Regions from separate parts of the Bradyrhizobium sp. 26S5 genome, predicted to be linked through region 2. Evidence: riboswitches for the same ligand, from Rfam matches in the RefSeq annotation. Region 2 holds a riboswitch; the other holds the start of a gene.
What was found. A riboswitch is a leader RNA that binds a small molecule or an ion and turns the genes downstream of it on or off. The one in region 2 is predicted to bind ZMP and ZTP.
Positions count from the first base shown of each region.

Region 1 (4,407 bases), 2.7 Mb from region 2:
TGACCAAGAGCCCGATCCCTACGATACCAAGCACGAACATCACAAGGCCGAGGACCAGCACGGTGAGCAGCGCCGCGAACAGCAGCGGCAGCAGGAAGAAAATGTCGACCGCGGCAAGCCCGCCGAGCGCCAGCAGCGCTGAAGCCGAATTGCGCAGGCTGTGGTCATCCTCCCAGCGCCGCAGGCCGGTCTCGGCGCGCAGCTCACGCGCCAGCCGCGAGGGATCGCCGAGCGCGGCCGCGACGTCTTCTTCGCTGCGTCCCGCCGCAAGGCCCTCGTCGAAATAGGCGCTGTAATCGTCGAGGATGTCCTCGGCCTCGCGCTCCGGAAGGCCGGCCAATCCGTCGGAGAGACGTCGCAGGAAGGCCGCCCGGTTCATTTGCGCTCTCCGAGCAGCTGATCGACCGCGTCCGTGAACGCCTGCCATTCGCGCTTCTGGGCGGTGAGTGCCGCGCGTCCCGCCGGCGTCAGCCGGTAATATTTCCGCGGCGGACCGCTGCTCGACTCGACGAGGCGCGTATCGACCAGCCCGTCATCCTGCATGCGGCGCATCAGGGGGTAGATCGTGCCCTCACCCATGCCGATGCGTGAAGCGAGCGTGCTCGCGATCTCATAGGCATAGCTTTCGCCACGGGCCAGCAGCGCCAGCACGCACATCTCGAGCGCTCCCTTCTTGAGCTGAACCTGGATCGTCGATTCCGCCATCGAACTCCTGCGGGTGTTGGGAGCTATATATAACAAGATACCATGTAATGCAAGGTACCTGTCCGAGCAACATGCTTCAGGCCCGATGATCACGGCTACGGCCCCCGATCAGCGATCAATTCGGACGCTACGCCCGCTCCTTCGCGGCCGGCCGCATGTGAATCAGCGCATCGAGCACGACGACGAGGACGGGACGCTGCTCGTCGTTGACCAGCTCCGTCCTGAAGATCACGACGGCGTCGCGCCGCTCCGGCCTGATGGTGATTCTCTGGATCTGCGACTGGCCGGTCAGCGTGGCTCCCGGGCGGACCGGACTGGGCAATCGAATCTCCAGGCTCCGCCCGACTATGCCCGCCACCTTGCCCCAGATCGCCTCGACGACGAGGCGCTGATAGATCGCAATGGTGTTGAAGCCGCTTGCGATCAAGCCGCCGAACGGACCCGCCGCAGCCGCAGTGGGATCGGTGTGGATCGGCACGAGGTCATACTTGCCGGCGAACGCCAGGATCTCGGCCTCGCCGATCGTGTAGCTGCCGAGCTCAAACGTCTGGCCTTCGGTGAGATCTTCCGCATACAGCATCGCGCACCTCCGCTTTCCGGCACGACGATAGACGATCGCTGCGGGCATTCCATGACCTCTGACGTCATGAACTTCGCGCACGCGACGCCGGATGCGAAGACGTGACGCGAGCGGTATCGGCCGCTCGCGCAACGCGGCGCATATGCCGCGCTATTGCAGCCGTGCCGCCCTCGCCTTGGCGGCCTTCAGGGTGTTCTCCATCAGGCAGGCGATCGTCATCGGGCCGACGCCGCGCGGCACCGGCGTGATCGCACCGGCGATTTGCACCGCCTCGTCGAAGGAGACATCGCCGCACACCGTGTAGCCGCCGTCCGGCTTCTCGACGCGCGTGGTGCCGACGTCGATGACGATGGCCTGCGGCTTGATCCAGTCGCCGCGCACGAGGCCAGCCTTCCCCACCGCACTGACCAGGATATCGGCCTGTCGGCAGATCTGGCTGATGCCGCGGGTGTGGATGTGGGTCTGCGTCACGGTCGCCTGCTCCTGCAGCAGCAGCGCGGCCATCGGCTTGCCGACGATGTTGGAGCTGCCGATCACCACGGCATGCGCACCGGTGAGATCAGGCCGGATCGATTTGATCAGGCGGAGACAGCCGAGCGGCGTGCATGGCACCAGCGCATCGTCGCCGTGAAACAGCCGGCCTGCGTTCAGGGCATGCAGGCCGTCGACATCCTTGGCGGGATCGACCGCCGCCATCACGCGCAAGGCGTCGACATGGGCCGGCAGCGGCAGCTGGACGAGGATGCCGTCGATATCGTCACGCGCGTTGAGCGCCTCGATCCTGGCCAGCAGATCGGCCTCGCTGGCGTCATCAGGCAGGCGTTCGACCTCGCCGCGCAGGCCGAGCCGTTCGGCCATCCTGACCTTGCTCTGCACGTAGACCTGGCTCGCCGGGTCACAGCCAACCAGCACGACCGCCAGCCCCGGTGCGCGAGGCAGCCGGTCCAGTTCGCTTGCAACCTGATCGATGACAATTTGGGCATGTGCATGCCCATCGAGAATATTCGCCGTCATGGGACCTCCGTTTCGAAGCGGTGCCCAGGCGCGCGGCGTTCAGTCTCTGCGCTCCCCGATGGTGGTCCATCCAAGCGCCAGTCGCGCAGATGGCGTGGTCATAGCCGCCCGGCCTGCCAAAGGCAATGGCAGACCGCGCAAGCGCAGCGTGCGCGACAACTTGCGGTCTTCTGCAAGGTGTGGAACTTATCGAGCATGGCGGACTGCACGCCTAGATTGAGGGCACAATGACGGTTTTCAGGCATCGCTTTTGGTTGACGGCGCTTGCGTCACTGGCGTGTGCAATGAGCGGCGCGTTGCCGGTCCATGCGGACTGGGCGACGTGCCGGAGCAAGCCGACGCGCGCCTGCGTTCTCGAAGAGGCGTTCAGCAGCAACGGCAGGCCGCTCGCCGGCAAGGAGCGGCTGGACGTGTTGATCCAGGCCAGCGTGCTGCTTCATATCGAGTACGCCACCGCCGCCGACATCGCCGAGGCACAACAGCTGTCGCAATCCGCGCAAAACGCCAACGTGACGAGCTACGTCCTGATTGCCATCAAGGGACTGGTTGCCGCCAACCAGAAACAGCAGGCGCTTGATCTGGTCGGCTCCTTCGGCGGGTCGACGCAGCTCATCGGAATCGCCGAGCTCGCGCGCAGCCTCGTCAAGGCCGACGATCTCGATACGGCGCTGGCGTTGGCCGATCGGCTGCAACCGCCGCCCGACCCAAAAAACATCTACGGCACGCGCAGCGTCATCGCGATCGAGGCGGTGAAGGAGCTGGCAGACGTCGGCAAGATCGAGAAAGCCCGTGCACTGATGATGGAGCAGCGCTTCATCACGGAATCGCAACTGGCCGACATGCAGGTCGCCCTGGGGCGTGCCTACGCCAAGCGCGGCGATACGAAATCCGCGAAGGAGTTCTATGACCAGGCCGAGAAGAATCTACGCACCGCCCTGGACAAATTGAGGGTACGCGGCGGAGAAATCCCGCTTCGCTTCTCCATCATCAAAGTGATGGCGCTGCGCGGCGACGGCGAGCCGGTCAAGCAGGCGCTGCAACAGATGCAGGCGGAGACTGCCGACGCGCAATTCGAGCTCCAGCGCCTCGTCGGCTATACGCAGGTTATCGTTCCACTGCTGGAGACCAAGCAATTTCTGCTTGCCCTCGACATCGCCAAATCGCTGACGCCGGTGACCGACAAGGACATGATGCTCGCCAGCATCGCCAGTTGGCAGGCCACGAACGGCTGGCCCGATGATGCCCGCACGACGCTGTCGCTGCTGACGGATCCGGCCGAAACGCCGCCTCAGCAGACCGCGCTGCGTAGCCTTGCCGCAGCGACCGCGAGGGCCGGCGACGTGGCTGGAGCGCTGCAGATTGTCGGCCAGATCCACGCCCCGAAAATACGTGCCGCCGCGCTGTTCCTGGTCGCGCAGGCCATGCCGAAATAGGCACCGCCTGAGCCGGTGGATTGATACCCCCAAAGGCCAAGTCCGGGATAGGATTTAGCCAAAATTTGCGTTAGTCACGGTTCCACGCCGCGGCCTTTCCGACCCTGGCGCCCTCCTTCGGTCATCACGCCATTTCGGACATTTCGACATGAGACAGATCATTCTCGCGCTGGCGCTCCTGTATCCGGCTGCCGCGCTTGCCCAAGGCACCACCCCACCTGCCGCGGCCGACAAGCCGGCGGCGGCCGCCCAGCCCATGATCGGCGACAAGCCGCTGGTCCAGGTCGGCAAGAAGCCGGCGGCCAAGAAGGGCGAGAAGCCGCCCGCGCCGGGCAAGCCGCAATCGGTCGCGCAGAAGCTCCAGGCCTGCGGCGACATCGACGACGCCACCAAGGAGCGGCTGCTCTGCTACGACGAGATCTTCAAGCCGCAGCCCAAGCCGAAGGCGGCGCCTGCCAAGGGCGTCAATGAATGCCGCTTCGTCAAGGAAGAGGACGAACGGCTGACCTGCTACAACGGTTTTGCCGACAAGATTCCGCGCCTGCCGCGGTAACCGCGTAGCGCGGCACCTGCGCAATCGGCGACCGGCGACCGGCCTGTTATCGCGGACATGAAAACGCCGCCGCGAGCATTCGCGGCGGCGTATCGATGTGGGCTACGGAGATCCCGCTTACC
Region 1 is NZ_CP145948.1:5,750,199-5,754,605, forward strand. Features, by position in the region: gene V5279_RS26960 (DUF1700 domain-containing protein) at 1-379, opposite strand, end outside; gene V5279_RS26965 (PadR family transcriptional regulator) at 376-705, opposite strand; gene V5279_RS26970 (MaoC/PaaZ C-terminal domain-containing protein) at 833-1,285, opposite strand; gene V5279_RS26975 (bifunctional 5,10-methylenetetrahydrofolate dehydrogenase/5,10-methenyltetrahydrofolate cyclohydrolase) at 1,436-2,299, opposite strand; ZMP/ZTP riboswitch at 2,315-2,394, opposite strand; gene V5279_RS26980 (hypothetical protein) at 2,584-3,732, shown strand; gene V5279_RS26985 (hypothetical protein) at 3,881-4,285, shown strand; gene V5279_RS26990 (hypothetical protein) at 4,403-4,407, opposite strand, start outside.
Region 1: linked by a shared signal. The riboswitch ahead of V5279_RS26975 (bifunctional 5,10-methylenetetrahydrofolate dehydrogenase/5,10-methenyltetrahydrofolate cyclohydrolase) and the one ahead of glyA (serine hydroxymethyltransferase) in region 2 are both predicted to bind ZMP and ZTP.

Region 2 (4,407 bases):
ACGTGCGGGTGCTTGCGTTCAATGATCCAGGGCATCGGTCATCCTATGGTTGCGAAAGATCAGGCGAGCTTGAACAGACGCCGCGCGTTTTCGGTCAAGAATGCCGAACGGGCGTCGACGCCGAGTTGGAGGTCGGCGAGGCCGGCGATGCACTCACCAGCCGGCCAAAAGGGATGGTTGGACCCAAAGAGAACCCGATGCCTCTTCTTGGCCCGCATGTACGCGACGAGGTCGGGCGGGTAGCGGCTAACCTTGTAGGCCGACGTGTCGATGAAGACGTTCGGGTACTTCATGACCAGCGATAACATCTCGCCGAGCCACGGGACGCCGATATGGCCGCCGAGAATACGAAGCTCGGGAAATTCGAGCGCGACACGATCGAGATAGGGAATGGGACGTCCCGGTTCGGATTCGCGCAGAGGCCCCGCGTGTCCAACCTGCGTGCAGAACGGGATGTCGAGTTCGCAGCACTCCGCGAACAGAGGATAGTACCGGCGATCCTCCGGCGGCAGCCCCCACACCCAAGGCAGAACGCGCAGTCCCTTGAAGCCGTCTCTCTTCACGCGCAGCCTCAACTCTCGTACCGCGTCCATCGGGCGGAAGAGATCGACCGAAGCGATTCCGACGAAGCGGTCAGGGTGAGCCCGGCAGTGTTGGGCGACCTCGTCGTTACTGATTATCGGCCCGCCCGGACCGTGCCAGCCACAGAGCATGCCCATAGAAACGCCTGCACGATCCATCTCGGCAAGCGTGTCTCCGATAGGGGGCGCCGTTTCCGACCATTTGCCGGGTCTCCACCGGCGCAACGACTCGAACATCGGATCCCCGATCCACGCGGGATTCGGATGCTGCATCCAGGCGTCGATGATCATTCTGAGCTGCCCGCGTCTTACAATGGACCGAGGCGACGGCCCGCGACCTGCCAGCGTGAAAGGCGAACCTGCTCAACCGGACTCGGTCGTGGTCCCGAGTGGCCACACCGCCATCACTAGACGCGAGGATCGTTCGGCGTCTTGAAGAAATCGGACAGCCTGCGCACGGGGCCTGCCCCACGCCTGCCGGAACGCCCCGGGCGTGACACCGGCGTGTCGCCGAAACTCTCTGGTGAGGTGGGCCTGATCGGAAAATCCGAGATCAGATGCAATCCCCGACAGACCATCGCCTCCGGCCGCGATTTCGTAGACCGAGCGACGGAAGCGCTGCACGGCAAGAAAACGCTTGGGCGGGCAACCGGTCGACGTTCGCACTCGCCTCTGCACCGTCCGGACCGATTTACCGACATGGCCCGCCAGGTCGCTCACCCGACCATGCGGCGCATCCAGCGGGTCGCACCCTGGAATCGAGGGGGGCCTCGCCTTCCGCGCGAGCGCGAGTAACATTAGATCCACGCTGTCGAGGATGTCAAAGCACGATGGACTGTCCCGGACGATTCGCGCCAGCGCATCGCGACACGCGACGATCGTCGGATTGTGGACGCTCGGCGTTCCCGGCCAATTCGGTTTCAACTTGACGCCGACGATCCAACCGAAGAACGCCCTTCCTTTTCTTCTGCAATCGAGGCTCGGCTCGTTGAAGACCACTTTGCCGGCCGAATCGCCTTCCCGGAATACGAAGGCAAGCTCCTTGAGCGGGGAAGCGAATGATATCCGGCTTTCCGTCAGCCGCCCCCGGTCTTTCAGGATATAGATCGAGTCCACAAAGGCGGCCTGATCGTCGCGCGGTGCGAATTCAGCGTAGAACGAGGGACGGGCGAAGACGCTGTCTTCGCCTTTGTCCGTTTTGATTGGACTAACGGTCATCAGTTTTCGACGCTTGATCGGCAATTTCTTGGTTCGCTGTTGAATGCACTTACGACTGATCTATCATACACCTCCGTAGCGGCAGTTTAAGCGCAAAGCCGCCGGCGTAGAACGTAGCCCATTGGTTCGCGATGAAGCTCGCATCAGCCCCAGGTCGGCTCTTCTGACAAGCAGCTGCTCGCCGGCACCGTGCGGGTGAACACCTACCGCGCCTTCAGCTACATGATGCCGTTCGGAGGCATGATGTTTTCCGGCGTCGGCCACGAAAGTGGCATCGCCCTTGTCCGCGGTCATTGAACTGGTCGTTGCGAAAGGTCCGCCGGTCGGCTAAGTTCTGCCTCACGAAGAGTCTCCGTGCTCATTCGTCCTTTCGCGCGACTGGCGAGCCAACGTGGAATTGACCACGGTGAAGCGCGAAGGGTTTCAACGCCGATCGCCTGGGCAACCCATCTGCTGGAAAAACAGCGTGTTGAGGAGCCCGAGCATGCCGTCGTTTCGCAACGAACTGTCCATCAACGATCAAGAGATCGCCGCCGCCCTTGCGGGCGAAGAGCGCCGTCAACAGGACGGCGTCGAACTGATTCCGTCCGAGAACTACACCTACCCGGAGGTGCTCGAACTGCTCGGCTCCGTCTTCACCAATAAATATTCGGAAGGGTATCCGGGACGCCGATACTACGGCGGCCAGCAGTATACGGACAACATCGAGAACCTCGCGCGGCAGCGGGCCTGCTCGCTGTTTCGTGCCGAGCACGCCAACGTTCAGCCGCTTTCCGGATCACCGATGAATCAGGCCGTCTATCTCGGCCTGTTGAATCCCGGCGACACCATTCTCGCCATGGACCTGTCCCATGGCGGTCATCTCACCCACGGCGCGCCGGTGTCCCACATGGGGCGCTTGTTCAACTTCATTCGCTACAAGACGGCGCCGTCAAACGGCGGCGCGATCGATTTCGACGCATTGCGCGCGACGGCGCGTGAAGCGCGTCCGAAGATGGTGTTGTGCGGCTACAGCTCCTATCCGCGCGACCTGGACTATGCGGCATTCAAGAGCATTGCCGACGAAGTCGGCGCGCTCACGATGGCCGACGTCAGCCATTATGGCGGATTGGTTGCCGCTGACGTCATGCGCAATCCGCTCGATGCCGGCTTCGACGTCATGACGACGACGTCCCACAAGTCGCTGCGCGGCCCCCGTGGCGGGATCATCCTGTGCCGGAAGGAACATGCCGGCCGGATCGATGCTTCGGTCTTTCCCGGTTTGCAGGGCGGGCCTCACATGAACGTCGTGGCCGGGATTGCCGTGACGCTCAAGAAGGCGGCGACCGCGGATTTCCAGGCCTACGCGCGGCAGGTCTTGCGCAACGCGAAGGTGCTTTCCGGCGCGCTGATGGATCGAGGGATGAAGCTGGTCACCGACGGGACGGACAATCACATGATGGTCGTCGATACGGCAGCATCGGTCGGGCTGAACGGGCGAGCGGCCGAGGACGTGCTCGATGCCATCGCCATCACCACCAACAAGCAAGTCATTCCGGACGATCCGCGCCCGCCGCTCAGGCCGAGCGGTGTTCGCCTCGGGACACCGGCGGCGACCACGCGCGGCATGGGAGAAGCCGAAATGCATCGTATCGGCGGGTTCATTGCGGCGGCTCTGCGGGCGAATGGAGACGATGCGGTCGTCGCGCGCCTCAGGTCGGAATGCACCGAGATGTGCCGGGCTTTTCCTGTTCCAGGCGTGGTGTCCGCGTCCGGACCGAACTGACCGGCGGCACACCGGCAACCGCAGCCTGGCGCGGAGACATGCCGAACGGAGTTTGGCGCCGCCGGTGCGCATCCCGCATCAAGTGCGGGACAGGCTTCGCTCGAAAACGCTCTATGCGCTCGTCAGGGATTGCCGACCTCGAAGGCCAGCAGAACATTGCCGGGCAAGCCGCTCCACTGCGCGTAGCCGGAATTGACGTACAGCATGTGATCCACAACGATCGGGCCGGGTCCGTCCATGGCACCGCCACGGGCCGCAACGCCATTGATCGTGGTGTAGTCGCGGGCCGTGTCGATCTCCCAGAGCAGCCGAGCGTCGTCGGTTGCATAGGCGCGCAAGAAGCCGCTCACGCCGCCTGAGAACACGACGCCGGGAATGACGGTGATCGCGGCCGACAGCGCCGGGCTGCACTGGGGGCGGTCGCCGCAGGCGACCGGCGCCACCTGCATCGTGACCTTCCCGGTCGCAAGATCCAGTCCGAACAGGCCGCCGCCTTCGCTTGAATTGAGACGCCTCGTGCCGTCCCTTAGAAACCGCACGTCCGAATTGGCGACGTAGATCCGGTCCTGGTCCGCAGCCGAGCCCCACTCGGTCCCGCCCAACGGGCCGCCCTGGCCGATCCGCGTCTGCCACAGGATCTTGCCGTCATGATCGGGATCCAGTGCATGGACCACGCCGGATTTCTGGCCGATCACCAGCGCGCGTTGTCCGTTGCGCAAGCTCACCAGGATGGGCGATTGGCCGAAGTCATGATCGGGTCCGCGGCTGTCAGGACAGTTGGTCTGGTCGGCGCCGAAACACGCAACGACGAAGCTGTCCCTGGGCGTGGCCTGCTGATGCCAA
Region 2 is NZ_CP145948.1:8,495,355-8,499,761, forward strand. Features, by position in the region: gene V5279_RS40215 (enoyl-CoA hydratase/isomerase family protein) at 1-35, opposite strand, end outside; gene V5279_RS40220 (amidohydrolase family protein) at 60-872, opposite strand; gene V5279_RS40225 (AraC family transcriptional regulator) at 945-1,823, opposite strand; partial or broken gene V5279_RS40230 (aldehyde dehydrogenase family protein) at 1,968-2,087, shown strand; ZMP/ZTP riboswitch at 2,164-2,249, shown strand; gene glyA (serine hydroxymethyltransferase) at 2,284-3,564, shown strand; gene V5279_RS40240 (PQQ-binding-like beta-propeller repeat protein) at 3,687-4,407, opposite strand, start outside.